Regions from separate parts of the Bradyrhizobium denitrificans genome, predicted to be linked through region 1. Evidence: predicted binding sites of a transcription regulator. Region 1 holds the regulator's gene; each other region holds the start of a gene.
The links. The regulator LexA, encoded in region 1, represses DNA repair genes until DNA is damaged. The targets are predictions, from matches to a motif close to TGTTCNNNNTGTGTTCNG.

Region 1 (7,515 bases):
TCGACGCGCTGCTGTTCGATCTCGGCCGGGTCGTGATCGACATCGATTTCGTGCAGGTCGTGTCGCGCTGGGCCAGCCATGCTGGCCGCGCGCCGGAGGATCTCGCCGCGCGCTTTGTGCGCGACGAGATCTATCACGGGCATGAGCGCGGCACCGTCTCCGATGCTGCCTTCTTCGCCAATCTGCGCCGGCAGCTCGGCATCGACATCACCGACGATCAATTTCTCGAGGGCTGGAACGCGATCTTTGTCGGCCCGATGCCCGGCATCGGTCCCCTGCTCGTCCGCGCGGCAGACAGATTGCCGCTCTACGCCTTCTCCAACACCAACCAGCCGCATATCGAGCACTTCTCATCGCGCTACGCCGATCTGCTCGGTCATTTCCGCGAGATCTTTCTGTCGTCGTCGATCGGCCTGCGCAAGCCGGACGCCGCGGCCTATCAGCACGTGGTGCAGGCGATTGGAATCCGGGCCGAGCGCATCCTGTTCTTCGACGATCTCGCTGAGAACATCGAGGGCGCCCGTGCCAGCGGGCTGCAGGCGGTGCTGGTGCGCTCGACGGAGGACATCGCCGCGGCCCTGCAGGCGTTGGGGATCTGATCGCGTCGGCCCCTCATGTCTGACCAGATCCCCGCGCGCCGATCGGCCCGCAGCCGCTCCGCCTGCAAAGAGGAAACCGGCGGCAGTCACCACAGGTCCGGCCGACATCCGCGCGATCGCTGGCCACCCAGGCCCGAACCGCCTAAGCTCGCGACAGCCTCACCAACGCGGCCTCCTGGAGCGCGAATGGATCTTGAGATCATCTCCCTCGGCGATCGGCCCGACCTGATTCCCCGCGTGTTCTCGCCCGAACTCGACGGCGTCTGGCCCGACTTCATGCGGCAGGATCGGACGGCGATGCTGTACTACAGCGAGGCCGCGTTCGCGCATTATGCCGACTGCGCCTTTGCCGCGCTTGCTGGCGACGAGGTGGTCGGGCGCGCCTTTGCCGTTCCCTTCGCGTTCGGTGCTGAGGGCCGCAGCGAGCTCCCCGATACGGGCTGGGACGAGGTGATCCGCTGGGGTCACGAGGACCGCATGCTGGAGCGGCGACCGACAACGATGAGCGCGCTGGAGATCGCGCTGCTGCCGAAGGCACGCGTACCCGGCAGCTCGCGCGCGATGCTCGCGGCGCTCAAGGACTGCGCACGCGCGAAAGGTTTCGCCGAATTGTACGCGCCGGTGCGACCGAACCAGAAACATCAGCTGCCGCGGATGCCGATGCGGGACTATCTGCAGCAGCGCCGCCCCGATGGTCTGCTCGCGGATTCCTGGCTGCGCACGCACCTCGCCATCGGCGGCGAGATCATCAAGATCGCGCCATGCTCGATGACCATCGTCGGCACCCTCGCCGAGTGGACGCAATGGACCGGCGTGACGTTCGACCGCTCCGGCGAGGTCGAGCTGCCCAACGCGCTGGTGCCCGTAACCGCGTCAGTCGCGCATGATTACGCCGTCTATGTCGAGCCGAATGTCTGGATCCGGCATGTGGTATGATGGCGTACGCACAAGCATCCCGCCGATCAGGGCAGAGGCTCCCGCATGGTTGCGACGCCGGACTATGTCGAATTCCTGCGCGAGCAATTCGCGCCGCTCGGCTCCATCACGCTCAGGCGCATGTTCGGCAAGACGGGTATCTTCCATGACGGCGCGATGCTCGGCATGGTCGCTGACAACACGCTGTATCTGCGGGTCGACGATGACAATCGTGCCATGTTCGCTGAAGCACAATCGCATCCGCCGCTGAACTATCGCAAGAAGGACGTCGCGATCGACCTCGCCTTCTGGCGCATTCCCGACCGGCTCTTCGATGAGCCCGACGAATTCATCAGCTGGAGCCGTGCGGCATTGGCGGCGGCGCGTCGAGCCGCGGCGAAGCGGAAAAAATCTCCCCGAATGGTTTGGCAAGAGAAACAAGCATGACGTCGAGCACCATCTGGATCCATTCGGGCCGCGCGCAGCTTGCCGCCGAGCTCGCGGGTCACGGCGCCCCCGTGGTGTTCCTGCATGCCGCCGTGTTCGACCGCACGATGTGGCGGGCGCAGCTCGATGCTGTCGCGGCAACGCATCTGGCGATTGCCTATGACCGGCGCGGCTTCGGCGAGACGCGGACGGAGACGGAAGATCATTCGCCGATCGCTGACCTCCTCGCCGTCATCGATGCGTTGGCGCCGGGCCGGCCGGCGACGCTCGTCGCGTGCTCGCAAGGCGGCCGCATCGCGCTCGATTTCGCGCTTCTGCATCCGTCGCGCCTCCGCGCGCTGGTGCTGATCGCGCCGTCGGTCAGCGGAGCGCCGGAGCCGGTCTATCCACCGCCGATCGAACCGCTGCTCACCCGGCTCGCCGCGGCCGAGGCTGCGCGCGACTGGGACCGGGTCAGCGCGATCAAGGTCCACCTCTGGCTTGATGGACCGCTGCAGCGGGAAGGCCGCATCACCGGCGAGCTGCGCGCGAGCTTTCTGCAGAAGAACCTGGCGGCACTGCGCGCGCCGGCGGTCGGCGCCAACCTCGACACGGCACCCGCCTTCCCGCGCCTCGCCGAGATCACCGCGCCGTCACGCATCATCTGGGGCGGGTCCGACTTTCCTCACATCCAGGAGCGAAGCCGCCTGATCGCGGCCACATTGCCGAACGGCTCGGGCTGCGCGATCGCCGAAGCGGCGCATCTGCCGAGCCTGGAGCGGCCGCAGGAGGTCACCCGCCTGATCACGGACTTTCTCGCGGGCTTGTGAGATCGCTGCCGAGGCAGGCCCCGCGGACTGATGCGAACTTGGCGTGCGGCTTAGACCTTGGCCGGGCCGTGTGCGTTCGGTTAGAAGGCGAGACTTTCGAGTCGTCCTCCCGTCTCCGTCCGAAGGAACTTCCATGGCCCTGATGCCGGTGTCCGATGCGTTGTCTGCAGTGCTCGCCGGCGCCGAGCCCCTGGCCGAGGAAAAGGTGGGGTTGGACGCCGCGTTTCACCGGGTGCTCGCCCGCGACCTCGCGGCGCTGCGGACCCAGCCGCCCGAAGCGATGTCGGCGATGGACGGCTATGCTCTGCGCGCAGCCGACGCCGACAAGCCCAAGGCACGATTGAAAGTCATCGGCGAGGTCGCGGCGGGACGGCCGTTCGACCGCGTCGTGGGGCCCGGCGAGACCGCCCGAATCTTCACCGGCGGCGTGGTGCCGGAGGGCGCCGATGCGGTCGTGATCCAGGAGGACACGATCGCCGAGGATGGCCACGTCGTGATCACGGAGCCGGCGATCAAGGGCCGGCACATCCGGCCCGCCGGCGTGGACTTCCACCAGGGCATGGTGCTGCTGCAGGCCGGACGCCGTCTCAGCGACCGCGATCTGTCGCTCGCCGCCAGCATGAACCATCCGGCGCTGCCGGTACGGCGCCGGCCGAAGGTGGCGCTGCTCGCGACCGGCGACGAGCTGGTGATGCCGGGATCCACGCCCGGGCCCGGCCAGATCGTCTATTCCAACGGCTACGCGCTGCGCGCGCTGGTGCGCAGCGAAGGCGCCGAAGCCATCGATCTCGGCATTGCCGCCGATACGCTCGAAGCGACCGTCGCCGGCATTCGCCGCGCGCGCGAGGCCGCGGCCGACATTCTCGTCACCACCGGCGGCGCGTCGGTTGGCGATCATGACCTGGTCAAGCAGGCGCTCGAGGCCGAGGGCGTCGAGATGGCGTTCTGGAAGATCGCGATGCGCCCGGGCAAGCCGATGATGCATGGCCGCCTCGCCGGCATGCGCGTCATCGGTCTGCCGGGTAATCCGGTGTCGTCCTATGTCTGCGCGATCCTGTTTCTGGTGCCGCTGATTCGCAGCCTGCTCGGCCGGGAGCCGCAGCTGCCGCGCGAGACCGCCCTGCTCGGCCGCGACCTCGGCGCCAACGATTCGCGTGAGGACTATCTGCGGGCACAGCTCGACAAGCGCGCCGACGGCACGCTGATCGCAACCCCCGTGACGCAGCAGGATTCCTCGCTGCTCGGGAATCTCGCGCTGTCGCAGGCGCTGGTGATCCGCCCGGCGTTCGCGCCGAAGGCATCGGCCGGCAGCCCATGCGAGATCCTGCGCCTTCCGCTCTGAGCCGATTTCCCCGGCAAATCCCGGTCCGTTCACCATATTTTTGGGATTGCGGAACACACATCGAACATATAGTGTCCGTTCATGATTTGTTTTTAGTATGTTGCGGGCGAACGCGATCGTCCGATTCCCCTTCGCTCTCGAACGCTGGTCGTCGGAGCACGGCACGGGACTCGGACGACACCAACTGGGGACCAGGTCGAGATGCTGACGCGCAAACAGTACGAACTTCTGCGGTTCATCAATGAACGGCTCAAGGAAGCCGGTGTGCCGCCGTCCTTCGACGAGATGAAAGATGCGCTCGACCTGCGCTCGAAGTCCGGCATCCATCGCCTGATCACGGCGCTGGAGGAGCGTGGCTTCATCCGTCGGTTGCCCAATCGCGCCCGCGCGATCGAGGTGATCAAGCTTCCGGAGCTGTCGCAGGCGGCCAGCAATCGCCGCGGTTTCACGCCGTCGGTCATCGAGGGGAATCTCGGCAAGGTGAGAACCTCCACGCCGGCGCTCGACGACGGCGAACGGCCCGTCGCGGTGCCGGTCATGGGCCGGATTGCCGCCGGTACCCCGATCGAGGCGCTGCAGACCCGCAGCCATACAATCAGCGTTCCGGCTGACATGCTCGGCAATGGCGATCATTACGCCCTCGAAGTGCGCGGCGATTCGATGGTCGATGCCGGTATTCTCGACGGCGACATGGCGCTGATCCAGCGCAACGAGACCGCCGACACCGGCGACATCGTGGTGGCGCTGATCGACGATGAGGAAGCGACATTGAAGCGCTTCCGGCGCCGCGGCGCCTCGATCGCGCTGGAGCCCGCCAACACCGCTTACGAGGTGCGCATCCTGCCGCCCAACCGGGTGAAGATCCAGGGCAAGCTGGTTGGCCTCTATCGCAAATACTGATCGCGGACATGCTGCGCGGATACTGACGCCGACAAGCTCGGCGGTCGTCACGATCAGCGGACCTCAACACTGACCGGGGGCGTGAGTGAGCTCCGCCGTCGGGACGATGCGGCGGCCACCTCAGGAAGCGGTGCGTCGCGCGACAGCGGCCGCTGGCGGCGAGCAATCACGCCCTCTGCCAATGCACCTCATGATGTGCAACGGATGTGCAACGCGGCAGACTCGAACGCGTGCTCAAACGCTTGTGATCGCGCGCAGGCAGAGGCCGTGCAGATCAGCGCAGAAATGCCGCGAAGCGCGCGCTAACATCCTCCTTGATGTCCACTCTGATAGAGGCCTGCGCCTGTCCGGGGGGAGCGTGGGTCGGCTATCTCTGAACGAGGAGCGATCCGATGTGTGACTACAGCCTCCATGCCGTTGCCTCCCGTCCCGCCAAGGTCGGCGAGACGCTGATTTCGACGACGTTCCGCGGCACCGCGACCCGTGGCTTCGCCTTGGAAAGCGAGCCCAACGTCGCGGTCTGCATGCTCCCCGGCACCGAGCTCGCGTTCGCCGAGGACGTCCGCTACGATAGCCGCTGGCTGTGGACCCGCACGATCCGCGAGCGCGTGGCCAAGTTCAACACCATCGAGAAGCACGTCCCCGATCGCCATCACGACGCCGTTGAGTTCGCCGACGGGCGCCATGTGCTTGTCACCCAGCTGTGCGAGGGCCAGCGCGTAACCGTGCTGCAGCTGCCGGTCACCAAGCCATCAGCCGATCGACGCCCGGATGTTGCGGAGGAGCTTCCGGCGACAGAAAGCCCGACGATTCGCCGTATCAGCATCACCTGATCGTACCGCTCGGCACCCGCTCGCGTTTTCTTGGCAAATCCACCCTCGTTCGGCGCGTCTGGATTCGCCGAGTCTGGATTCGCCAAGCCCATTCTTCGGATCGCACCGACGCGGCGCGGCAGCTCCTCGTTTTGGCAACAACCGGCGGCCGCCGCTTGGCGGCCTCTGGAAACGAACATCTGGTAACGAACATGGGGCGCTCGGCGGTCATCTTGTGAGTCCGCGGAGCGTCTCGTGATGTTGGCGTTCCATTTGAGATGATTGCGTGGGTGAACCGGCCCCCTCGCCGGTCGTGAACGACCTAATCATCTGCACCCTGCTCCGCCTCAGGCGGTGTCGCGTCCTGGACGCGTGGCATCGACGCGCGCGGCGTCAGCACCGGCTCGAACTCGCCCGTCTCGGCGGCTGGCCACCATGGCCGGCTGGTGCCGACGGCGCGCGCCGGTGTGACAGCAAATCCCGCCCCCTGCGTCGCCAGCATCAAGGCGCCCTGCTGCTGCAGGCGCTGGCGATCAATCGCGGCGGCTGCGCAGGACGCTGGCGCAGCGCGCGACGTCACGATCAGTGCCGCGCGCGTGCAATCGTCGGCCAGCGCCTCCGGGCGCAGCGTCAGCGCCACGAACCGGCCATCGGCCATGGCCATCACACAACCGGACTCGTCGCAGGACACCCCGTCTCCCAGGGTGGGGTCCGACGGCACGCGCGGATCGGCATCGGCCGCCAGCCACTCCTTGACGACGAACACATCCTTGCCGGTCCGCATCACATGCAGCCGACCGTCGCGCCCGCGCACGGCGACCGCGCGTCCGTCGCCGGAAATCAGGATGTCCGGCTGCGGCGTGCTGACGGACCAGATCGTGGCAATAGCGATCAGGACCGCGCCCGACCAGCGCAGCGGTGTCCGCAACAGGCCGATGAGCAGGAGCCCGAAACTGGCCAGGATCAGCGGACCGATGCCGAACGCCGTGACGCGTCCGACGGCCCCAGGTAGCGCCGCCACCCAGCGCGTCACCGCGATCATCCAGTCGATGCCCCAGCCCATCAATGTCCAGCAAAGACCGTCGAGTCCGAAGGGCGCCGCAAGCAGTCCCAGCAGGCCGGCCGGCATCACCAGCGCCGAGACCACGGGCATGGCCGCAAGATTGGCCAGCACGCCATAGGGCGTGATCCGATGGAAGTGAAACGCCGCATAGGGCGTCGTGGCGAGCCCAGCGATCAGCGAGGCCAAGAGCAGCATCGCGAGTTCGCGGCCGCCCCATAATGCGATGCGTTCGGTGACGGACCTGTCCGGCGTCGCGAATAATCGCGGCAGCCCGAATTGCACCAGCGCGACCAGGCCGAGCGTCGCCGCGAACGACATCTGAAAGCTCGGATGGACGAGCGCTTCGGGCGCCGCGATCAGGACGATCATCGCCGCGACGGCCAGCGTGCGGAACGTCACCGCGCGGCGGTCGACCATGACTGCGATCAGCACGACGGCCGTCATGAAGAACGACCGCTGTGTCGCGACCTCCGCGCCCGACAGGAGCAGATAGAACGCCGCCGCGACCAAAGCCGCCGCAGCCGCCCATTTCTTGATCGGGAGGCTCACCGTGAGGCCGGGGATCAGTGCGAGCAGCGCGCGCACCGCGAAGAACACGACGCCCGCGACCACCGCCATGTGATAGCCC
Region 2 (7,515 bases), 120 kb from region 1:
TCGGCGCGAACATGTATTCCGCACCGGCGCCGACCGTGTAGCCCCAACGGGTGGTGTTCTGACCGAAGAAGACACCGGCAGCACGGTCGTAACGATGCTGCAATTCGCCCACGGCCGCACCACCGCTGACGAAGAACAGGGCGGGGCCGACCGCGTAGCCCAGACGGCCCTTGATGTCGCCGAAGCTGGTGAGCTTGGTGAAATAGGTGTCGCCGACGCCGGCATTGATGACGGCAGAACGGCCGTTGATATCGGACCAGTGATAGTCGCCTTCCAGGCCGACCACCAAATTGTCGAACTGCCAATTGTAGCCGATCACGCCGCCGACGAAGCCGCCATTGGTGTTGTAGTTCTGGGTGCCCAGGAAGCCCGGCGCATTGAAGCGGCCGATAAAGGTTTCCTTGCTGGTGCCCCAGCCGCCGCCGCCCTGAATACCCGCATAGATGCCCGACCAGCTCAGGATCGGCACAACCACAGGCGGCGCCTTGGTGTAGGGCCGGGCTGCGAGATCCGCCGCCGATGCGGGCATGGCGGCTGCGATGCCGACGAGGGCCGTCGTGATCACAAGCAACTTCTTCATCAAATGCTCCCCCAAGGAGTTGGAATGACAGGCGATGAAGCCGTCATACACGGGGCATCCCGAACAGGCTGTAACGGATCCGCCACAACCGTGAAAAAGCGTTATAAATCAAATATTTAACACAAAAGAGCCGTCTCGATGCCGGGCTAAGGACACGAAAAAGGCCGGCGCGGGCGCCGGCCTTTGTGATCAGCCTTGGAGCGTGGATTGGGCGCTCAATAGCGCGCCGCCGCCGGGCCGCCGAATCGGTAGTTGACCCTGACGGTCGCCATGTCGATGTCCTGCTTGATGGTGTCGACGCGGGCGTTGACGATGGCGGTGGCCGGGAAGGTGATGTCGCGCGATCCCATGAACAGGTGATCGTACTCGACCGCCACCGACCAGTTCGGTGCGAAGCCGAACTCGACGCCGGTGCCGACGGTGCCGCCCCAGCGCGTCTCGCTTGCTGAATCCAGCAGGGTGCCCACGGCCACGGGCGCTGCCGCATTGGCCGTCCCGGTGTATTTGTTATGCGCGACCGCGGCGCCGCCCTTGACGTACCAGAGCACGTTGCCCCAGGCATAGCCGATCTGGCCGGTGAACAGCCCGATCGCGTCGGTCTTGGTGTTGTTGGTGATGCCCGCCGCGAATGCCGCCGAGCTGGCATTCGAGGATTTCAGGTCTGTCCAGTTGCCCTGGGCCTCGAGGCCGAACACCCAGCTTGCGGCCTGCCAGCGATAGCCGATCTGGCCGCCGATGAGGCCGCTGGTGGCGTTGTGGCATCCTTCGGATTGTGTCGGCACGACCGGCACACCGTTGACCCGGTTCAGCGTCCAGCAATTGCGGCTCCAGTCCGCACCGCCATTGGCGCCGAGGTAGAAGCCGGCCCAGCTCGGCAGCGGCGTGACATAGGCCGGCGGCGGTGCCTTGCCATACGGACGCGCGGCGAAATCGGCGGCCGAGGCGGGCGCCAAGCCCAGCGCAGCGACGCCGGCGGTGACAAACAGAGTGCTTTTCATGGCAGTCTCCCCAATCCCAGTTTCATCGCGTCGGATCCCTCCGATCCGAGCCCACTCGCGTGGTCCGAGGCTGGTTGTAGGAAACACTGGTTGCCAAAGCGGTGATGGCCCGCCCGCAGGCGGGCGGATGTGCTGGTCGTGCTTAAGGGCTGGTAAATATACGGGGTACCGCGAAGGACAGCGCCACCGGGCAGATCGTCAGCCCCGCTGAACTCGGGCCGCAGCGCGAACCTGTTCAGTGCTTGGAGACGACGGGGCCGCCCCAGCGATAGTTGACCCGGACGGTGGCCATGTCGACATCCTGGCCGACGGCGTCGGTTCGCGTGGCAGCGCCTCCGGGCACACCTGAGAAGGTCAGGGTCCGGTTGCCCATGAAGAGATGCTCGTACTCGGCTGCGATCGACCAGTTATTGGCGAAGCCGACCTCGACGCCGGTGCCGACGGCAGCCCCCCAGCGGGTCGCGCTGGCTTGATCGAACGGCGTCCCGGTCGCGGTCGCTAGCCCGCTATACTTCTCGCCAGTGACGGCGGCGCCGCCTTTGACGTACCAGAGCACGTTGTTCCAGGCGTAGCCGATCTGGCCGGTCAACAGGCCGACACCGTTGATCTTGGTCTGGTTGGTCACGCCGGGCGCCAACTGGCTCGCGTTGCGGCCCTTCAGATTCGCCCAATTGCCCTGACCTTCGACGCCGAACACCCAGCCGCCGGTCTGCCAGCGATAGCCGACCTGGCCGCCGGCCAGCGCGCCGGTCGCGTCATGGCAGCCCTCGGCATTGGTGGCCGCGACGCCGGCAATGGTGACCTGGTTGGTCCAGCAGGTCCGTGCCGATCCGCCGCCGGCATTGAGGCCCAGATAGAAGCCGCTCCAATCATAGATCGTCGCGATCATCGCAGGCGCTTTGGTGAAGGTGCGCGCGGGCAAATCGGCAGCGATGGCAGGCGCAATCCCCAGCGCCAGCGAAGTTGTCGCCCCCAGCAACAGACTTCTCATCGCAGTCCCCAAACCTCGTCCGACGCCCGCACGCACGCTCTCACCAACGCCCACCCGCCAAACCTTGATAGCTGCTCTGATCGGAAAAAGCCGTCACCCAAATGACACAACGGCCCAGCAAGTGCTGGTTATGGCACACAAAAAAAGGCCGGCGCATGGCCGGCCTTTGGTCGTATTCAATTCGAGCGTGTGATCAGTAGCGCGACACGCCCGGACCACCGAAGTGGTAGGAGATGCCCGCCTTGACGGTGTGAACCGTATCGCTCCACTCGGAGCGGTTGGATGCCACCAGTGGGTTGTTGTACTGGAGCGTGCTCTTGCCAAAGTCGAGATAGTTGTACTCGACCTTCGCCGACCAGTTCGGGGCGAACATGTATTCGGCGCCGGCACCGATCGTCCAGCCCCAGCGCCAGTCGTTCTGGATGGTGCTGAAGGCTGGATTGTCGTAGCGGTGCTGCAGGTCGCCGACGGCGGCACCGCCGCTGACGAAGAAGAGCGCCGGACCCGCAGCCCAGCCGAGCCGGCCCTTGATGTCGCCGAAGCCACGCAGCTTGGTGAAGTAGCTGTCGCCGAGGCCCGCGGTGATGACACCCGAGCGGCCGTTGATGTCGGCCCAGTGGTAGTCGCCCTCGAGGCCGAACACGATGTTGTCGACCTGCCAATTGTAGCCGATCACGCCGCCGGCGAAGCCGCCATTGATGTCGTAGCGCTGCGTGCCGGCAAAGCCGAATCCGTTCGGCGCGTTGAAGAAGGTCTCATCGCTGCGGCCCCAGCCGCCGCCGCCCTGCAGACCGATGTAGAAGCCGGTCCAGGTCGGAAGCGGTGCGGGCGCCACCATCGGCGCCTTGGTGTAGGGGCGGGCGGCAAGATCGGCGGCTCCCGCGGGCGCCAGGGCGCCCAAAACCATCAAGCTGACGGCTCCAAGAAAAACTCTCTTCATCCCAAGTCTCATCCCAACTCTCCCGGGTTTGGCGCCTCCAATTGGTCCCCGGAGGCGCGCTTCTGTGAATTGGTGCGACCGCGCTTGCGGCCTCAATCCATCCGCAAATATACGCGATTCAACCCTGGATACCGTCTCCCAAAAGCCACAGGCGAGGAGGATGTGAGGCGATCTAACCTAATGAAAGTTAATTACTTTTTCGTGATTTAGGGAACTTTTAAGGGGTTCCGTTCGGGGAACTCGAGGTTCCATTGGGTTCCATGGAGCTCGACGCGAGGTTGCAACGCGCTGGTGTGAACAAAACTGGAACAATGACGGTTCTCCTGCTATATGTGGATAAGCAACGAGAAAACGGGTGGCTGGCGCGGCAACCGTATAGGGTCCGCGCCGAGAGGACGGGCGCGCCAGCCTGCACCGGGAGGCCGGTGGGATGACCGGCCCAGTGATGAGATAACCGCGGGAGAGTGTGATGGCGGGTAGCGTGAACAAGGTGATTCTGGTCGGCAATCTCGGGAAGGACCCGGAGATCCGCCGCACGCAGGACGGTCGGCCGATCGCCAATCTGAGCATCGCGACGTCGGAAACGTGGCGCGACAAGGGAACGGGCGAGCGCAAGGAAAAGACCGAGTGGCACCGCGTGGTGATCTTCAACGAAGGTCTCTGCAAGGTTGCCGAGCAATATCTGAAGAAGGGCGCCAAGGTTTACATTGAGGGCGCGCTGCAGACCCGCAAATGGACCGACCAGAGCGGAGTCGAGAAGTACTCGACCGAGGTCGTGCTGCAGGGCTTCAACTCGACGCTGACGATGCTCGATGGCCGCGGCGGTGGCGGCGGCGGCAATTTCGCCGACGACATGGGTGGCGGCGATTTCGGCAGCAGCGGCCCGTCGATGGCGCCCCCGCGCCGCGCGGTGGCTTCGGCTGGCGGTGGCAGCCGCAACAGCGACATGGACGACGACATTCCGTTCTAAGGTCACGCTCCCAGGAATGCGCCCTGCCGCCGATCACGGTGGCAGGGTGTCCATCACCTTTTGCAGTGGGGGCGGACGCACAGGCGCTCGCCAGATCGGCGCGGTTGTCGTGATCTCGATCGCCTCGTCGTCGGACCCGTGCATTTCGATCTCCAAGCCGCGGTCGCGCTGGTCAGCCTCGTCGTAGGCACTGATCCAATCGGTGGCTTCTTCAGCGCCGGTTCGGAGTTCGGCACGACGATCAAGAGTCATAGTCCAACTGGACCACAACGGTTTGGCCGAGCAGGTCTGAGGGCCTGCCGGATCTGGCCGCGGATGTCGCGCCCGGCGAGATGGACCGGCTTCACGTCGGGCTTTTCGTCGCCGGTCGTCGCGCCGTGCGGAGCACGTGAATCGTGGCTGTGGCAGGACGATGTCAAGGGCGCCTGCGGCCGGCTCCCAGGCGAGGCGCGGTGTCCTCGTTAAGTAACTGGAAATGCGACAAAAAAATCCTTCGGGCTGGAGCGCCGGGGGGTGGCCTGCGGCGCAGCGATGCGCTATATGATTCCACGCGATTTTCGCGTGTCAAAACCGACCGGTATCCCCTTTGTCCGATCAAGAAGATGAGAAGCCCGGCGAGCCGGGCGGACCTTCCGACATTCGTCCCGTTTCGATCCTCGATGAGATGAAACGCTCCTATCTCGATTACGCCATGAGCGTGATCGTGTCGCGAGCGTTGCCGGATGCGCGCGACGGCCTGAAGCCGGTGCACCGGCGCATCCTGTATTCGATGTACGAGCAGGGGCACACGCCCGACAAGAAATACGTCAAGTCTGCGCGCGTGGTCGGTGACGTCATCGGTAAATACCATCCGCATGGCGACCAGTCGATCTATGACGCCATGGTGCGCATGGCGCAGGACTTCTCGATGCGCGTGCCGTTGATCGACGGCCAGGGCAATTTCGGCTCGGTCGACGGCGATCCGCCTGCGGCCTATCGATACACCGAGGCGAAGCTCGCCAAGTCGGCGATCCCGCTGCTCGACGACATTGACAAGGATACTGTCGACTTCCAGGCCAACTACGACAACTCCGACAAGGAGCCGTCGGTTCTCCCGGCCAAGTTCCCGAACCTGCTGGTCAACGGTGCCGGCGGCATCGCCGTGGGCATGGCCACCAACATCCCGCCGCACAATCTCTCCGAGGTGATCGACGCCTGCGTCGCGCTGATCGACAATCCTGCGATCTCGATCGACGAACTCACCCAGATCATTCCGGGGCCGGATTTTCCGACCGGCGGCATCATTCTCGGCCGGGCTGGCATCCGCAGCGCCTATCATCTCGGCCGCGGCTCGATCATGATGCGCGGCAAGGTGACCATCGACACCATCCGCAAGGATCGCGAGGCGATCATCGTCTCGGAGATCCCGTATCAGGTCAACAAGGCCACCATGGTCGAGCGCATCGCCGAACTGGTGCGCGAGAAGAAGATCGAAGGCATCTCCGATCTGCGCGACGAATCCGATCGCGACGGCTATCGCGTCGTCATCGAGCTGAAGCGCGACGCTGTGGCCGACGTGGTGCTGAACCAGCTCTACAAGTTCACGCCGCTGCAGACCAGCTTCGCCGCCAACATGCTGGCCCTGGACGGCGGCCGTCCGCAGACGATGACCTTGAAGGATCTGCTGACGATCTTCGTCGCGTTCCGCGAGCGGGTCGTCACGCGCCGGACCAAGTTCCTGCTCAACAAGGCGCGCGACCGCGCCCACATCCTGGTCGGTCTCGCGGTTGCCGTCGCCAATATCGACGAGATCATCCGCGTCATCCGGACCTCGCCCAATCCGACCAGCGCGCGCGACGCGCTGATGTCGCGTGACTGGCCGGCGCGGGATGTCGAGGCGATCATCACCCTGATCGACGATCCGCGTCACAGGCTCGCGGAAGACGGCACGATCAGGCTGTCATTCGAGCAGGCCAAGGCCATTCTCGATCTGCGCCTGCAGCGCCTGACCGCGCTCGGACGCGAGGAGATCTCCGACGAGCTCGACAAGCTGAAGATCGAGATTGCCGACTATCTCGAGATTCTGCGCTCGCGCGCGCGTGTGCAGGACATCATCAAGACCGAGCTCGCCGCCGTGAAGGCGGAGTTCGGAACGCCGCGCCGCACCGCCATCATCGAGCAGGAGGGCGAGGTCGAGGACGAGGACCTGATCCAGCGCGAGGACATGGTGGTGACCGTGTCGCATGCCGGCTACACCAAGCGCGTGCCGCTGTCGGCCTATCGGGCGCAGCGCCGCGGCGGCAAGGGCCGCTCGGGCATGCAGACCCGCGAGGAGGATTTCGTCAGCCGGCTGTTCGTGGCCTCGACGCATACGCCGGTGCTGTTCTTCTCGTCGCGCGGTCAGGTGTATAAGGAGAAGGTCTGGCGGCTGCCGATCGCGGCGCCCAATTCGCGCGGCAAGGCGCTGATCAACATCCTGCCGCTGGAGCAGGGCGAGCGCATCACCACCATCATGCCGTTGCCTGAGGATGAATCCTCCTGGGCCAATCTCGACGTGATGTTCGCGACCACGGGCGGCAATGTCCGCCGCAACAAGCTGTCGGATTTCGTCGACGTGCGCCGTTCCGGCATCATCGCGATGAAGCTCGATGACGGCGAGGAAATCGTCAACGTGCAGATCTGCACGGAGCGCGACGACGTGCTGCTGACCGCGGCGGGCGGCCAGTGCATCCGTTTCCCCGTCACCGACGTGCGGGTCTTCACCGGCCGCACCTCGATGGGCGTGCGCGGCATCGCCCTGGCCGAGGGCGACAAGGTGATCTCGCTCTCGATCCTGCGCCACGTCGAAACCACCTCGGACGAACGCACGGCCTATCTGAAGATGCGCCGGGCGATGTCCGGCGAGACGACCACGGAGGAGCCCGTCGAGACCGAGGGCGAGGAGGCGGCGGGTGCAATCCAGCTGTCGCAGGAGCGCTACGTGGAGATGTCGGCGCAGGAGCAGGTGGTGCTGACCGTGTCGGTCAACGGCTACGGCAAGCGCACCTCGTCCTACGA
Region 3 (7,515 bases), on a different contig from region 1:
CGCGCCGTCGGCCCGGTCGAGATGCCGCACCAGATCAGCCTCGATCTGGTCACGGACCACACGCACCGAGCGGCCGGCGAGCAAGCCCTCGGTGGCGTCGCGCAACGCCGCCTTGAGAAACTCGATCGCAGTGGTGCGGCCCAGGGCGCGGTCCAGGCGTTCGCCGAAGCCGATGCGGTTGGGCGCCGCGTTGCGCACTGCGCCGCCCAGCAACTCGCTGCCGCCGAGTTCGAGGAATGCGCGATGGCCGATCCGGTTGCGGGCCGCCCAATCGAGGATCTTGAGAGCGTCGTCCTTGGAGACCCACGTGCGCAGCAATTTGCGCGCCTTGTTCCAATCGATCAGAAACACCAGCGCGGCGCCGAGAGCTGCAAGGAACTCATCGCGCGCCTGCAGATCGGCACCATGAAATTGGCCGGTGACCAGCACGAAGGCGTTCTCGTCGGCCAGACCCGCCCCGGTGCGCCGATCGAGGCCGCTCCAGCTGGCCGCGAACGCATCGAACAGGCGAATGAAGAACTTCGCGCGCGCCTGATGCACGTCGGTGTAGGTGACGGTGACTGACCGTCCGTCGACCGCGATGACCATCACATGAGCGTCGGTCGTGCCGATGTCGTTCTGGATCAGCAGCCGGTCGCCGGAGCGGGTCGCCATCGTATCGAGGCCGGGGTGGTCGAATTTGAGTGCGCGCGTCGCGTTCAGGCCGCGCATGAAGGCGACAATGGCGCTCCTGTCTTCAGCCGCGACGCCGTAGACATGGGCGCCGTCGATGATTTCCTCGGCGCAGTCGGCGGCGATGCGGTTGAGGGCCTTGTGCAGGTCCATCACCAGCCGGTGCAGGCTGTCCGACTCGTCCTGAGCAGCGGTCAGCCACGCCACGCGCTCGAACGCGATATCGTCGCTCGCCGTCAGAAGACCGGCGCGCTGCATCGTGTCGAGCCGCCGCTCGGCCGCGTTGCCTTCGGTGCTCCGTCCGGCCTTGACCGCGCGGATCATGGCCCGCGTGTCGCTTTCAATGTCCTGGACCAGCCGGGCAAGACCGGGCGCAGCAAAGCGACCGGATGTGGTGGCATGCGCGCCGCCGATCAAACTCGCGAGCTCGGCCGGCGCGATGTTGGCGGCTCGGCACTCGGCCGAGAGATCAGTGGGCCGCGGCTCCGGCGCATGCGCATGTTGCGCGGCGGCTTGCAGCGCGCTCAGGCGCACCTTGACGCGGTCGTTGGCGGCGAGTCCGTCGGCGATCAGCGACGGCAGCAGGATGTCGGCTTGGCCGAGCTCCTTGATGATCTGAGATTTCATGACGACATCGATCAGGTTTCGATGCCGTCATGGTGTCGCAACGCCACATCGCGGGCATTGCGCTAGATCATTCATGAAAACGTCACATCAGTAGGCGCTGCTACTCAGTCGCCAGCCTCCGCCGGAGTCGTTCCGCCTGTACTGTTGGGCCAGACCCAATCGCGGATCGCAGGCATGTCCTCGCCGTGCTCGCGGACATAGCGCGTGTGTTCGATCAGCGCGTCGCGGAATGTCTGCTTCACATGGGCCGCCGAGACGCTGAGCCCCGGCACGCGCTCGATGACTTCGATGGCAAGGTGGAAACGATCGAGTTCGTTGAGCACCACCATGTCGAATGGCGTCGTCGTGGTGCCTTCCTCGATGAAGCCGCGCACATGCATGCCGGCATGATTGGTGCGGCTGTAGGTCAGGCGATGGATGAGATGTGGGTAGCCATGATAGGCGAAGATGACGGGCTTGTCGGTCGTGAACAGGCTGTCGAAATCGCGGTCGCTCAGTCCGTGCGGATGCTCAGTGTCGGGCTGCAAGGTCATCAGATCGACGACGTTGACGACGCGGATCTTGAGCTCGGGCAGCGCCTTGCGCAACAGGTCGACGGCGGCGAGGGTCTCCAAGGTCGGGATGTCTCCGGCGCAGGCCATCACCACGTCGGGCGCTGCGTCGGCCGGCTCGGTGCCGGCCCATGACCAGATGCCGATGCCGGCATCGCAATGCGTCGCCGCCTCCTGCATCGTCAGCCATTGCGGTGAGGGCTGCTTGCCGGCGACGATCACGTTGATGCGGTCATAGGTGCGCAGGCAGTGGTCGGCGATCCACAGCAGCGTGTTGGCATCGGGCGGGAAGTAGATGCGGACGATATCGGCCTTCTTGTTGGCGACGAGGTCGACAAAGCCGGGGTCCTGATGGCTGAAGCCGTTATGGTCTTGGCGCCAGACGTGAGAGGTCAAGAGATAGTTCAGCGACGCGATCGGCCGGCGCCACGGCAGATGGCGCGACACCTTCAGCCATTTGGCGTGCTGGTTGAACATCGAATCGATGATGTGGATGAAGGCTTCGTAGCACGAGAACAAGCCGTGGCGGCCGGTGAGCAGATAGCCTTCCAGCCAGCCCTGGCAGAGATGTTCGCTCAGCACCTCCATGACGCGGCCGTCATGGGCGAGGTGGACGTCGTAGGGCTCGATGCCTTCCATCCAGACCCGCTCGGTGACGTCGAACACCGCATCCAGCCGGTTCGAAGCGGTCTCGTCCGGGCCCATGATGCGGAAGTTTCTCGCATCCGCATTCAGCGTGATGACCTCGCGCAGGAATTTTCCGAGCTCGCGCGTCGCCTCCGCGATGGTCTCGCCCGGGGCGCGCAGCGCGACGGCGAAAGCGCGGAAGTCCGGCAGCTTGAGCTCGCGCTTCAACAGCCCGCCATTGGCGTGCGGATTGGCGCCCATGCGGCGCGTGCCCTTCGGCGCCAGCGCCTGCAGTTCCGGCACCAGCCGGCCCTGCGTGTCGAACAGCGTCTCCGGCTGATAGCTCTTCATCCAGGCTTCGAGCAGCGCGAGATGCTCCGGCTTGCCGCGCGGATTGGCGATCGGCACCTGGTGCGCGCGCCAGAAGCCTTCGACCTTGAGGCCATCGACCTCTTTCGGCCCGGTCCAGCCCTTCGGGCTGCGCAGCACGATCATCGGCCAGCGCGGGCGGTGGATCACCGCATCCGGCAGCCGCGCATTCTGCTGGATCGAGCGGATGCTGGCGAGCGCGACATCGAGCGCGTCCGCCATCTGCCTGTGCATCGCCTGAGGCTCGTCACCCGCGACGAACAGCGGCGCATAGCCATAGCCTTCGAACAGGCATTTGATCTCGGCGTCGCTCATGCGGCCGAGCACGGTCGGGTTGGCGATCTTGTAGCCGTTGAGATGCAGGATCGGCAGCACCGCGCCGTCATGGGCCGGGTTGAGGAACTTGTTCGAATGCCAGGACGCGGCGAGCGGGCCGGTCTCGGCCTCGCCATCGCCGACCACGCAGGCGACGATCAGGTCGGGATTGTCGAACGCGGCGCCATAAGCATGGACCAGCGCATAGCCGAGTTCGCCGCCTTCATGGATCGAGCCCGGCGTCTCCGGCGCCGCATGGCTGGGGATACCGCCGGGGAAGGAGAACTGCCGGAACAGTTTTCGCAAGCCGTCCGCGTCGCGCGTGATGTCCGGATAGATCTCGCTGTAGGAGCCTTCGAGATAGGTGTTGGCGACCATGCCCGGGCCGCCATGGCCGGGGCCGCAGACATAGATGACGCTGAGATCCTGCATCCGGATCGCGCGGTTGAGATGCGCGTAGATGAAGTTGAGGCCTGGTGTCGTGCCCCAATGGCCGAGCAGCCGCGGCTTGATGTGCTGCGGCTGCAGCGGCTCGCGGAGCAGCGCGTTGTCCAGCAGGTAGATCTGCCCGACCGAGAGATAATTCGCCGCGCGCCAATAGCGGTCGAGCAGGTCGAGGTCGTCGGCCGTGTGGGTCTGCTGGGGAGAAGTGGTTTGCATGGGAGCTCGCTTGCCATTCGTTTCGCGCCTGCGGGAGAGTGCATTAGAGTAACGCCGCACCGTCCCGTTCCAGCCCGGCTGCAGGATAGAACGGGAATGTGATGGCTGGCCTTGCGCCGCCTCAGACGTCCGCTGCGGGGATTGTTCTTTATTGTTCTTGTAATGTTCTTCTTATGTGCTATGTCTTGGCCATGAGCCGAGCATCTTCACATGCCCTCAAGCGCCCGCCGGTCCCGGTGCCCTCCGAGCCGGTGGGCGCGCCTTCCTCGGGTCTTGAAAAAAGCAGTCCCGAGAAGGACTTTCCCGAACTCGCGGTCGCCATCGAACGGGGCCGGCGCCGTGGCCGGGGAGCGCAATCCAATGCGAGCGGCCGCTATGAGGCGGAGGCCCGCGTTGTGTTCGACGACGGCTGGCAGAGCCTCGAGGACTTGCCGCCGTTCAAGACGACGGTCGCGACCGACACGTCGCGCAAGGTCATCACCCGCAACGACTCGCCGGACATCGGCTTCGACCGCTCGATCAATCCGTATCGGGGCTGTGAGCATGGCTGCGTTTATTGCTTCGCGCGGCCGACCCACGCCTTTCTCGGCCTCTCGCCGGGCCTCGACTTCGAATCCAAGCTGTTCGTCAAGCCGGATGCGCCCGCCCTGCTGGAGAAGGAACTGGCGGCCAGCGGCTATGAGCCGCGGATGATCGCGATCGGCACCAACACCGATCCCTATCAGCCGATCGAGCGTGAGCGGAAGATCATGCGCGGCATCCTCGAGGTGCTGGAAAAGGTTGGCCATCCCGTCGGGATCGTGACCAAGTCGGCGCTGGTGATGCGTGATGCCGACATCCTGGCGCGGATGGCCAAGAAGAACCTGGCGAAGGTTGCGATCTCCGTGACCACGCTGGATCCGAAGCTGGCGCGCACCATGGAGCCGCGGGCCTCGACACCCTCGAAGCGGCTGGAGGCGCTGCAGGCGCTGTCGAAGGCGGGCATCCCGACGACCGTGATGGTGGCGCCGGTGATTCCGGCGCTCAACGACAGCGAGATCGAGCGCATCCTCGATGCCGCCGCCCATGCCGGTGTCAAGGAAGCCGCTTATGTGCTGCTGCGGCTGCCGCTGGAGGTGCGCGACCTGTTCCGCGAATGGCTGCTCGAGCATTATCCGGATCGCTACCGCCACGTCTTCACCTTGATTCGCGACATGCGCGGTGGCCGCGACTACGACTCGCAATGGGGCACGCGGATGAAGGGGACCGGACCGATGGCCTGGATGATCGGCCGCCGCTTCGAGATCGCCTGCGAGAAGCTCGGCCTGAACAAGCGCCGTACCAAGCTGACCACCGATCATTTCGTGCGGCCGAAGGGCGGCGGCCAGCAGCTGAGCCTGTTCTGAGGTGGACGGAGGTCGCGCCATGAGTGCACAATCCGTCGTCCCGCGCTTCACCGTCATCACGCTCGGCGTGGCCGAGATGCGGCGGAGCATCGCCTTCTACGCGTCGCTTGGGTTCGCCAGGAAATTCCAAGCGACGGGCGAGGCGGTGGCTTTCTTCGACACCGGGGGAACGGTGCTGGCCTTGTACCCCTGGGACGCGCTCGCGCACGATGCGGGCGTGCCGGACGCGCCGCGGCCACAGGCGTTTCGCGGCGTCACGCTGGCCTGGAACTGCCGCTCGGAGGCCGAGGTCGATGCGGCGCTTGCGTCGGCGGTGGAAAAGGGCGCGAACTTGCTGAAGTCGGGGCAGCAGACCGATTATGGCGGTTACAGCGGCTATTTCGCCGATCCGGACGGTCATGTCTGGGAGGTGGTGACGGCGCCGGGGATCGATGTCGGCGAGGATGACCGGGTGCATCTGCCGGCCTAGCCGGTCCGCGGACAGGGTGCGAATAGCGGGGAATTGAGCCGCGTTCGGGTTGCGTCGCCGCGGGCCGTTCCGCACCATCACGGCCATGATTCGAGACCAAGCCAAAACGCCGGGCAGGGCGAAATCGGCCGCTGCTGCAAAGGCCAGTCCGGCTGCGAAAGCCACCGGCAATCAGGCCGCCCAAAGCGCTGCAGGCAAGCCCGCCGCCAAGCCCGCCACCAGCAAGTCCGGCAAGGGCGTCATCGCCGTGGCGCCGCCGAGCTTCCGGCGCGAGCGCGCGCTGTTGAAGCAGGGCATCTGGCCGGTGGCCGGGTGTGACGAGGCCGGCCGTGGTCCGCTGGCCGGCCCCGTGGTTGCGGCCGCGGTGATTCTTGATCCCAACCGCATCCCGAAGGGCCTCGACGATTCGAAGCGGCTGAGCGCCGAGCAGCGCGAGGCGCTGTTCGACAAAATCTGCAAGACATCGGCGTTCGCGGTCGCCTTCGCCTCGCCGGCGCGAATCGATCGCGACAACATCCTGCGCGCGTCGCTCTGGGCGCTGTCACGCGCGGTGAGGGCGCTGCCCGAGGCACCCAAGCACGTGTTCGTCGATGGCCGCGACCGAATCGACGTCGACTGCCATTGCGAGGCGGTGATCGGCGGGGATGGGCTGGTGATGTCGATCGCGGCGGCCTCGATCGTCGCCAAGGTCACGCGCGACCGGCTGATGTGCGCCTTGGCGCAGGATTGCCCGGGCTACGGCTTCGAGCAGCACAAGGGCTATGGCGTGCCCGAGCATCTCGCCGCGCTGGATCGGTTGGGGCCCTCGGTACATCACCGCAGCCTGTTTGCGCCTGTAGTGGCGGCGCGGCGCAAGCATCAGCCCTGGGCCGACGTGCCGGAGCCCGATCTCTTCGCGGACGTGACGGTGGTGACATCCAGCGAAATCGCGCTTGGCGCCTGATGCCGGTTGCCTCGACGGCGCCGCGGTCTTAATAGTTTTGCCAGCCAACCAGCACGAAGTGTCACTCCTCGCAGCGGGGGCGGTGTTGTGCGCCTCGATCATGCGGTATCGATTGCGGGCGTCGGACAACGCGGCTGCGGATGAGGGACGGTCCTGCCGGCCTCCTCGACGTCCCAAGCGATCCAGCCGTTCATGCGTTTCACGTCACTGGTTGTCGAACTGATCCGCGCGCGGCCTCGGCTGGTCGTCGTCATCGTGGTGCTGTGTCACGCCCTTCTCTGGCTGGGCATCGCGCTGCTGTTCTACCGCAGCCCTCCCGGCCAGCTCGCGATGTCGATTGCCTTCGGACGGGAGTACCAGGTCGGCACCGATCTCGGGCCGCCGCTGCCGTTCTGGCTCGCGGATATCGCCTATCGCTTCGCCGGCAATCATCTGTTCGGCGTGTATGTGCTGGCCGCGCTGTGCTCGGCCGTGACCTTCTGGGTGATCTATCTGCTCGCCCGTGCCATCGTCGGCGGCCAGCAGGCGGTGCTTGCGGTGCTGTTGACGATGACCGTCACGGCGTTCGGGGCGCCGACACTTGAATTCGGGCCGGACGTGCTCGCGCGCCCGCTGTGGGCGCTGCTGCTGCTGCATAGCTGGCGGATCCTCGGCCAGGGCCAGCGCAACGCCTGGTTTGCATGGTCGATCGAGGCGGGTCTGCTGCTGCTCACCACGCCCGCCGCCGCCGGCCTGCTGCTGCTGCTCGCGGTCTTCACGGTGTCGACCGCCGAGGGCCGGCAGGTGCTGCGATCGTTCGATCCGCTGTTCGCGCTGCTGGTCGTGCTGGCGCTGGCGCTGCCTTACCTCATCTTCGTGTTGCGTTCCGACAGCGTGGGGCTTCCGGCCCTGCCGGTG

Region 2: a site for LexA is predicted at 3,803-3,820, ahead of HL671_RS10060 (single-stranded DNA-binding protein). Genes of this name have one in related genera too.
Region 3: a site for LexA is predicted at 3,974-3,991, ahead of HL671_RS23880 (PA0069 family radical SAM protein). Genes of this name have one in related genera too.

The regions. Positions count from the first base shown of each region.
Region 1 is NZ_JABFDP010000008.1:139,451-146,965, forward strand. Features, by position in the region: gene HL671_RS10615 (HAD family hydrolase) at 1-599, shown strand, start outside; gene HL671_RS10620 (hypothetical protein) at 876-1,535, shown strand; gene HL671_RS10625 (TfoX/Sxy family protein) at 1,581-1,961, shown strand; gene HL671_RS10630 (alpha/beta fold hydrolase) at 1,958-2,770, shown strand; gene HL671_RS10635 (molybdopterin molybdotransferase MoeA) at 2,904-4,112, shown strand; gene lexA (transcriptional repressor LexA) at 4,314-5,012, shown strand; gene HL671_RS10645 (hypothetical protein) at 5,405-5,845, shown strand; gene HL671_RS10650 (ComEC/Rec2 family competence protein) at 6,147-7,515, opposite strand, start outside.
Region 2 is NZ_JABFDP010000008.1:20,144-27,658, reverse strand. Features, by position in the region: gene HL671_RS10080 (outer membrane protein) at 1-580, opposite strand, end outside; gene HL671_RS10075 (outer membrane protein) at 796-1,578, opposite strand; gene HL671_RS10070 (outer membrane protein) at 1,814-2,569, opposite strand; gene HL671_RS10065 (outer membrane protein) at 2,763-3,509, opposite strand; gene HL671_RS10060 (single-stranded DNA-binding protein) at 3,979-4,479, shown strand; gene HL671_RS10055 (hypothetical protein) at 4,513-4,731, opposite strand; gene gyrA (DNA gyrase subunit A) at 5,066-7,515, shown strand, end outside.
Region 3 is NZ_JABFDP010000021.1:149,171-156,685, reverse strand. Features, by position in the region: gene HL671_RS23890 (hypothetical protein) at 1-1,299, opposite strand, end outside; gene HL671_RS23885 (phosphoketolase family protein) at 1,404-3,821, opposite strand; gene HL671_RS23880 (PA0069 family radical SAM protein) at 4,013-5,206, shown strand; gene HL671_RS23875 (VOC family protein) at 5,226-5,675, shown strand; gene HL671_RS23870 (ribonuclease HII) at 5,761-6,618, shown strand; gene HL671_RS23865 (glycosyltransferase family 39 protein) at 6,811-7,515, shown strand, end outside.